2 regions of the Synechococcus sp. CBW1107 genome follow, and region 2 is predicted to be linked to the other one. Evidence: predicted binding sites of a transcription regulator. Region 2 holds the regulator's gene; the other holds the start of a gene.
What was found. Region 2 encodes HrcA, which represses chaperone genes, less so after heat shock. Its sites were predicted from a motif close to TTAGCACTCNNNNNNNNNGAGTGCTAA; they were not measured.
Positions count from the first base shown of each region.

Region 1: the regulator HrcA is predicted to act here: its motif matches at 1,852-1,878, upstream of groES (co-chaperone GroES).

Region 1 is NZ_CP064908.1:2,379,903-2,384,318, forward strand. Features, by position in the region: gene atpC (ATP synthase F1 subunit epsilon) at 1-157, opposite strand, end outside; gene atpD (F0F1 ATP synthase subunit beta) at 196-1,674, opposite strand; gene groES (co-chaperone GroES) at 1,932-2,243, shown strand; gene groL (chaperonin GroEL) at 2,340-3,974, shown strand; gene msrB (peptide-methionine (R)-S-oxide reductase MsrB) at 4,084-4,416, opposite strand, start outside.
Region 2 is NZ_CP064908.1:1,050,565-1,054,980, reverse strand. Features, by position in the region: gene trpB (tryptophan synthase subunit beta) at 1-905, shown strand, start outside; gene I1E95_RS05645 (20S proteasome subunit A/B) at 924-1,730, opposite strand; gene I1E95_RS05640 (heat-inducible transcriptional repressor HrcA) at 1,754-2,755, opposite strand; gene I1E95_RS05635 (rhodanese-like domain-containing protein) at 2,857-3,207, opposite strand; gene I1E95_RS05630 (DUF3352 domain-containing protein) at 3,276-4,416, shown strand, end outside.

The DNA of each region.
Region 1 (4,416 bases), 1.3 Mb from region 2:
CCCGCAGACGCATCACGCCCACATCAAGGGCGGTGAGCATGGAGACGTGGCCGGTGAGGATTCCCACCTGACCGGAGGTGCTCGGCAGGATCACCTCATCGGCGGTGCCGTCGAAGACACTCTGGTCGGGAGCCAGAACACGCAGGTTGAGAGTCATGGGGGTGGGTGCTCAGGAAGGGGATGGGATGGTGAAACTCAGCCCTTCTTGGCTTCGGAGGCAATCTTCTGAGCTTTGGCCCTGACCTGATCGATCGTGCCCACCAGGTAGAACGCCTGTTCGGGAAGATCGTCGAGTTCGCCAGCGAGGATCATGTTGAAGCCCTTGATGGTTTCCTCCAGCTTCACGTATTCACCGGACTGGCCTGTGAAGATCTCAGCCACGAAGAAGGGCTGGGAGAGGAATTTCTCGATCTTGCGGGCCCGATCCACCGTGCGGCGATCATCTTCGGAAAGTTCGTCGAGACCCAGAATCGCGATGATGTCCTGAAGCTCCTTGTAGCGCTGAAGGGTGCTCTGGACAGCCCGGGCGGTGCGGTAGTGCTCATCACCCACCACGGAGGGCTGGAGCATGGTGCTGGTGGAATCGAGGGGATCCACAGCGGGGTAGATGCCCTTGGAGGCCAGGCCGCGGCTGAGCACCGTGGTGGCGTCGAGGTGGGCGAAGGTGGTGGCGGGAGCCGGGTCGGTGAGGTCGTCGGCCGGAACGTAGACCGCCTGGATCGAGGTGATCGAACCTTCGAGGGTGGAGGTGATGCGCTCCTGGAGCTCACCCACGTCGGTGCCGAGGGTGGGCTGATAGCCCACGGCTGAGGGCATGCGGCCCAGCAGGGCGCTCACTTCGGAACCGGCCTGGACGAAGCGGAAGATGTTGTCGATGAACAGAAGCACGTCCTGCTTGTTGACGTCGCGGAAGTGCTCGGCCATGGTGAGTGCCGAGAGACCCACGCGCATGCGGGCGCCAGGGGGCTCGTTCATCTGGCCGTAGCAGAGGGCCACTTTCGACTTACTGAGGTCCTCGGAGTTGATCACTCCGGATTCCTTGAATTCTTCGTAGAGATCGTTCCCTTCGCGGGTGCGCTCGCCCACACCGCCGAACACCGACACGCCGCCATGCTCCTTGGCGATGTTGTTGATCAGCTCCTGGATCAGAACGGTCTTGCCGACGCCGGCACCACCGAAGAGGCCCACCTTGCCGCCCTGGCGGTAGGGGGCCAGCAGGTCGATCACCTTGATGCCGGTCTCGAACACCTTGGGCTTGGTCTCCAGCTCGGTGAGCTTGGGAGCGTCGCGGTGGATCGGGGCAGTGAGCGTGGTGGAGACGGGACCCTGTTCGTCGACGGGTTCGCCGAGCACGTTGAAGATGCGGCCCAGGGTGGCTTCACCCACCGGCACGGAGATCGGAGCACCGGTGTCGAGAGCTTCCATGCCGCGGACCAGACCGTCGGTGGTGCTCATCGAGACGGCGCGGACCCGGTGATCACCCAGCAGTTGCTGTACTTCAGCGGTCAGGGCGATCTGCTGTCCGGCTGAGTTCCGGCCTTCGATGCGCAGGGCGTTGAAAATTTTGGGAAGCTTGCCTGCAGGAAATTCAACGTCCAGTACAGGACCGATCACCTGGCGGACGATGCCCTTGGTGCCGGTGGAGGCGCCGGAGGTTGCGGGTGCAGCAGCCATAGGTCAAGAAAAGGTTCGCGCAGCGGGTGCCCCCCGCCTTAAGCGGCGCAACCTTACCACTCCGGTCAGCCGGGCTCAGCGTGGACCCCGCAGCCTCAGGACCGGTGGCAACCGGCGGCGGCGGTTCGGTGACCCGCACAGGGATCTGATTGTCGCGGCGCAGGGCCTCCGCCTAGGTTGGCAGTCGACGGGCCCGAGTGCCAACTCCCCGTTGTCGTGGCGCCGAAGGCGTCACTTTGTCGCTTTTGCATGGAACCATGGCTGCTGTTTCTCTGAGTGTTTCCACGGTTAAACCCCTTGGAGATCGCGTGTTCATCAAGGTGTCCGATTCGGACGAAAAGACTGCCGGCGGCATCCTCCTGCCCGACACCGCCCAGGAAAAGCCCCAGGTGGGTGAAGTGGTGCAGGTCGGCCCTGGCAAGCGCAGTGACGACGGATCCCGCCAGGCTCCTGAAGTGAGCGTGGGCGACAAGGTCCTGTACAGCAAGTACGCCGGCACCGACATCAAGCTCGGCGGCAACGAGTTTGTTCTTCTCTCTGAGAAGGACATCCTTGCCATCGTCAACTGATCACCACTGCTGATCGGCGAAGTCAGGCCATCTGCAGATCGGTAGCCTGCCAGTTCTTCGCTTCATTTTCGTTCCCTTCAAAGAGATCATTTCTCCATGGCCAAGCGCATCATCTATAACGAGAACGCCCGCAGGGCCCTCGAAAAAGGCATCGACATCCTGGCTGAAGCCGTTGCCGTCACCCTCGGTCCCAAGGGCCGCAACGTGGTGCTGGAAAAGAAGTTCGGCGCCCCCCAGATCATCAACGACGGTGTCACGATCGCCAAGGAGATCGAGCTGGAGGACCACATCGAGAACACCGGTGTCGCCCTGATCCGTCAGGCCGCCTCCAAGACCAACGATGCCGCCGGTGACGGCACCACCACCGCCACCGTCCTGGCCCACGCCATGGTCAAGGCGGGTCTGCGCAACGTCGCCGCCGGCGCCAATGCCATCACCCTGAAGAAGGGTATCGACAAGGCCTCCGACTTCCTCGTCAAGAAGATCGAGGAGCACGCCAAGCCGATCTCCGACTCCAATGCCATCGCCCAGGTGGGCACCATCTCCGCCGGCAACGACGAAGAGGTGGGACAGATGATCGCCGACGCGATGGACAAGGTCGGCAAGGAAGGCGTCATTTCCTTGGAAGAAGGGAAGTCGATGACCACCGAGCTGGAGGTCACCGAAGGCATGCGCTTCGACAAGGGCTACATCTCGCCCTACTTCGCCACCGACACCGAGCGGATGGAAGCGGTGCTCGAGGAGCCCTACATCCTGCTCACCGACAAGAAGATCGGCCTGGTGCAGGATCTGGTGCCTGTGCTCGAGCAGATCGCCCGCACCGGCAAGCCCCTGCTGATCATCGCCGAGGACATCGAGAAGGAAGCCCTCGCCACCCTGGTGGTCAACCGTCTGCGCGGTGTGCTGAACGTGGCCGCCGTCAAGGCTCCCGGCTTCGGTGACCGCCGCAAGGCCATGCTCGAGGACATCGCCGTTCTCACCAATGGTCAGCTGATCACCGAGGATGCCGGCCTCAAGCTGGAGAACACCAAGCTGGAGATGCTGGGCACCGCCCGCCGCATCACCATCAACAAGGACACCACCACCATCGTGGCCGAAGGCAACGAGGTGGCCGTGAAGGCCCGCTGCGAGCAGATCCGCAAGCAGATGGACGAAACCGACTCCTCCTACGACAAGGAGAAGCTGCAGGAGCGTCTGGCCAAGCTGAGCGGCGGTGTGGCCGTGGTCAAGGTGGGTGCCGCCACCGAGACCGAGATGAAGGACAAGAAGCTGCGCCTGGAAGACGCCATCAACGCCACCAAGGCGGCTGTTGAGGAGGGTATCGTTCCCGGTGGTGGCACCACCCTGGCCCACCTGGCCCCGGCCCTCGAGGAGTGGGCGGCCGCCAACCTCTCCGGCGAGGAACTGATCGGCGCCACCATCGTGGCTTCCGCGCTCACCGCGCCCCTCAAGCGCATCGCTGAGAACGCCGGCGTCAACGGCGCTGTCGTGGCCGAGCACGTCAAGGGCATGCCCTTCAACGAGGGCTATAACGCCGCCACCGGCGAGTACGTCGACATGCTGGCCGCCGGCATCGTCGACCCCGCCAAGGTGACCCGCTCCGGTCTGCAGAATGCCGCCTCGATCGCCGGCATGGTGCTGACCACCGAGTGCATCGTGGCCGATCTGCCCGAGAAGAAGGAAGCTGCTCCCGCCGGTGGCGGTGGCATGGGCGGCGACTTCGACTACTGATCCCCTGGGAGGAGCGGTCACAACGCTCCTCCCTCACGATCGAACCGGGGGGGCTTGGCCTCCCCTTTTTTTTGGCCTGCGGTTGAGCGATCGGAGCTGACGCCGGTCTTCAGCCGGCCTTGAACTCCAGGGCCACGCCGTTGTTGCAGTAGCGCTTGCCGGTGGGTCTGGGCCCGTCATTGAAGACGTGGCCCTGGTGACCGCCGCAGCGGCTGCAGTGGTACTCGGTGCGGGGCACCAGCAGTTTGAAATCAGTCTTGGTGGCGATGGCCGAGGGAAGGGGCTGCCAGAAACTGGGCCAGCCCGTGCCGCTGTCGAACTTCGCCGAGGAGCTGAACAGAGGCAGGCGGCAGCCGGCGCACAGGTAGGTCCCCTGGCGCTTCTCGCTGTTGAGGGGGCTGGTGAATGGTCGTTCGGTTCCTTCCCGCCGCAGCACGTCGTA
Region 2 (4,416 bases):
TCGCCCTGCGCATGGGCAAGAAACGGATCATCGCCGAGACCGGCGCCGGCCAGCACGGTGTGGCCACCGCCACGGTCTGTGCCCGCTTCGGCCTGGAGTGCGTGATCTACATGGGCGCCGAGGACATGCGCCGCCAGGCCCTGAACGTGTTCCGGATGCGCCTGCTGGGGGCCACGGTGCAGCCCGTCACCGCCGGCACCGCCACCCTCAAGGACGCCACCAGCGAGGCGATCCGCGACTGGGTGACCAACGTGGAGAGCACCCACTACATCCTGGGGTCGGTGGCCGGACCCCACCCCTACCCGATGCTGGTGCGTGATTTTCACGCCGTGATCGGCGAGGAAACCAGGGTCCAGTGCCAGGAAGCCTTCGGCCGTCTGCCCGATGTGCTCCTCGCCTGCGTGGGTGGCGGGTCCAACGCCATGGGTCTCTTCCATCCCTTCGTCACCGACACCTCCGTGCGCCTGATTGGCGTGGAGGCGGCTGGCGACGGCGTGGCCACGGGCCGCCATGCCGCCACCATCACCGAAGGTCGTGTCGGGGTGTTGCATGGGGCCATGAGCCTGCTGCTCCAGGACGAGCAGGGGCAGGTGCAGGAAGCCCACTCGATCAGCGCCGGCCTCGACTATCCGGGAGTGGGCCCGGAGCACAGCTACCTGCAGGAGCTGGGACGGGCTGAATACGCTGCCGTCACCGATCAGGAGGCGCTCGATGCCCTGCGGCGGGTCAGCCTTCTGGAAGGCATCATTCCGGCTCTGGAAACAGCCCACGCCTTCGCCTGGCTGGAGCAGCTCTGCCCCACCCTGGCGCCGGGCACCGAGCTGGTGATCAACCTCTCCGGACGCGGCGACAAGGATGTGAACACGGTGGCCGACCGGCTCGGGGAGCAGCTGGCCGGGGGGTGACCCAGGTTGCGGGGTCGCTCAGGTGGGGACTCCGGACCGCTCCTGCTCCCAGGGAAAGCGGGGCAGCCGTTGCATCGCCTGGCGCTGACTCTCGATCCAGATCCGGTTGATTTCGGCGATTTCGGTTGCGCCCCGCTCCAGTCTCTGGTGGTGCGCCACCGCCAGGCTGTCCCGCGGATAGATCGCCACTTCGAACGGGGGTCCCACGGTGAGGTTGGAGCGCCGGGTGATCACCTGCGACACCAGACAGAGCCGGGCAGCGTCTTCCAGCGACATCCGGCAATGTCCCACCGAATCGAGCGGCGGCTTTCCGTACTTGCTCTCCCCGATCTGCAGGAACGGTGTTTCGGGCGTGGCCATGATCGCGTTGCCCTGGGGGTAGATCAGATACAGGCCATGGGGCTGGCCGGCGATCTGGCCGCCGAGGATGAAACTGGCCTCGCCGCTGGCACCCACCTGGTGCAGCGCCGAGTGGTTCTCGTTCTGCACCTCCACACTCAGCCGGCCGATGTAGGCGGCCACTTCGAAAAGATAGCTGGCACTGAGCAGATCGTGTTGTCTGGACGCCCCACCGGACCCCCCCTGACCGACCAGCGGCAGCCCCGCCATGGGCGATCCATCGCGCCTGGCCTGGTTCAGGTCGCGCTTGATGTGATTGATCACCGCCTGGGTCGTGGCCAGGTTGCCGGCGGCCAGAAGCATGAACAGCCGGTCGGGAGCCGGCTCGAAGATGTGCAGTTTCCGGTAGGAGGAGATGTAGTCGACACCGGCGTTGGTGCGGGAGTCGGAGGCCATCACCAGGCCGGCCTCCAACCAGAACCCCACGCAATAGGTCATTCCGTCGGGCCTCAGCTGAGCAGACGCTGCAGGCTAGTGGCCACTGAGCGCACCGCTGAGATCGCCGTGGCATAAGCCATCCGCATCGGTCCCAGCAGGGCCACCTGGCCTTCGCTGCCGTCTCCGCTCCGGTAGGTGGCCCGCACCACGGCGCAGTGGCGCAGGGCGGGGTGGGGATGCTCCGCTCCGATCCAGATCCCCTCCGGATCCTGCTGCCTGGACGGATGCAAAAGACGCTGAGGCTCCTCCTCCACCAGCTGCAGCAATGGCCTGAGATCGGCACTGCGGCTGAATTCGGGCTGGGCCAGGAGCCCGCCCATGCCCACGACAACGGCACCGTCGCCATCACTGCTTCGGGCCTGACGATGGCTGCGCAGGGCCTGGCGCAGCACGCCGCCGCTGGTGCGCAGCTGGGAGGGGAGGCTCTCCCAGCGGATGAGGCCCCCAGGAGGGCCGTCCAGTTCCGTCTGCAGCCACCTCTCCAGGGCTGGAAGTTCCGGACTGGCCCCGGGGGGCAGGCGCAGGTTGAGGCTGCTGGCGACCAGGGCGTTCTCCACCAGCAACACCAGCAGCCGCTCGCCATTGGGCACCAGCCGGATCGCCTGCAGACGGGACTCGGCCCGCTGAGGACGGGTGATCAGACTCATCAGACCCGTGAGATCGGCCAGGCGACGGGCCACATGCAGAAGCAGATCATCGAGTGCCGCCCACTGCAGGCTCAGGCCCAGCATTTCCCGCTGCAGCTGAACCGCCCCGGCACCGGGGGCCGGCAGCAGCGCATCCACGTAGAGGCGGTAGCCCTGCTGGCTGGGGATGCGGCCGGCCGAGGTGTGGGGCTGCAGCAGCAGGCCCCGTTGCTCAAGCGCTCCCATGGTGGAGCGCACGGTGGCCGCGCTGGCGGGCAGACCGAAGCGGCGGATCAGGGTGCGGCTGCCCACCGGCTCCATGGTGTCGACGTAGTGATGCACCGTGGCCTGCAGCACCTGCTGCTGGCGGTGGGGCAGGGCGATCACATGCGCGCTGGCGGGATGGGAGGCTCTGATGGTAAAGAAGAAATCCCCTCTCCAGCCGGCCTGTTGCGGTCAGGATGGGAACCGGTGCCGCTGAGCGGCCCTCAGTAGCGCGGCACCGAGGAATCCACCTCCACGCTCCAGGCGTCGATGCCACCCTGCAGGTTGAGCACGTCGTCGTAGCCCTGGGCCTCCATCAACCAGCAGGCGAACTGCCAGCTGCGGATTCCGGCATGGCAGAGCACCACCACCGTCCGGTCGCGCCCGATCAGGCTTTCCACACGCTCCACCCACTCCGCTGAGCGGCTGAGCGGCAGATGCAGCACCGGCTCGTTCAGCGACGCCATCTCGAGTTCAGCCGGTTCACGCACGTCAACCAGCAGCAGCGGTTCGCCGGCGAGCAGCCGTTGCTGGAGCGCACTGGCACGGATGGCCCTTGGAATCGGGGTGGTCATGGGATCCATGCTGACAGTCCAGCGGGCGTGGTCATGGTTGAAGATGACAGGACCCCTGCGTGCGGCGCATGAAGGCTCGCCCCTTCCTGGCGGCTGTGCTGACGGCAGCTCTGCTCCTGCTCTCCCTGGGGGGAGGCTTCTGGTGGCTGGCGCTCCGTCAGAGTCCCCTCCGCCTGGAGCGGCAGCCGCTGCATCTGCCCCTGGCTGCCCGCTTCGTGCCGCGCACCGCCCTGCTCAGTCTTCATCTCCTGGTGGAACCTGACGACCTGGTGGCCTATGCCAGGGCCGTGGCTCCCCCGCCCCAGCGCCGGGGGGCAGCCGGACTGATGCTGAATCTGCGCGATGGTGCCTACGCCACGGCCGGCCTCGACTATTCCAGCGAGCTGGCCAGCTGGCTGGGCCCCGAAACCAGCCTGGCGGTGATCGCTCCGGAGGGGAGCGACGGCCCCAGCGGCTGGCTGCTGGCCCTGGGCTGCCGCGAACCCGAGGGCGCGCGCCGCTTCCTTCAGCGTTTCTGGCAGTCCCGCAGCCTGGCGGGCACCGCTCTGCAGATCAGCAGTTACCGGGGCATGGGGCTGATCAGCGGGCGGGGAGCCCTGGTGGGTGAGACCACTCAGCCCATGGCCACGGCCCTGATCGACGACCGGCTGGTGTTGATCGCCTCCGGCCGTGGGGTGCTGGAGCAGGCCCTCGATGTCTCTCAGATCGAGGAACTCAACCAGGCGGGACAGGACTCGCTCCAGGCCGCGGTCGGCCGACTGGAGCGGGGAGTGGCCCTGCTCACCGCCCGCCCGCAGGCCTTCAGCGACTGGCTCGATCTCCCCCCCACCCTGACCGGAGCCGAGGGGCTTGGTGACCTGGTGGCTTCGCTGGTGCCGGCCGGCCGGGGCCTTCAGCTCCAGGCACTGCTGCCCGTGCGTCAGGACCTGCCGCCGCTGCAGCTGGATCCGCTCCCCGATCTGCTCGCCGGATTGAGCGGTCCGGTGGCCAGTCTGGCCCTGCTCCAGGATCCGGCCTCCCTGCTGGCGGACCAGGGCGATCCGGCCAGCGCTGACCTCTGGAACTCCCTGGTGGGGCCGCTGCTTCGGCAGACCCTCGCTCAACTGAACGGACCGTTGCCGACACTGGTGGCGGCCGCCGACCATGGTCCCCTGCTGGCCCTGAGCCGCCGGGAGGGCTGGATGCTCGCCACGGCCACCACGGCCCTGA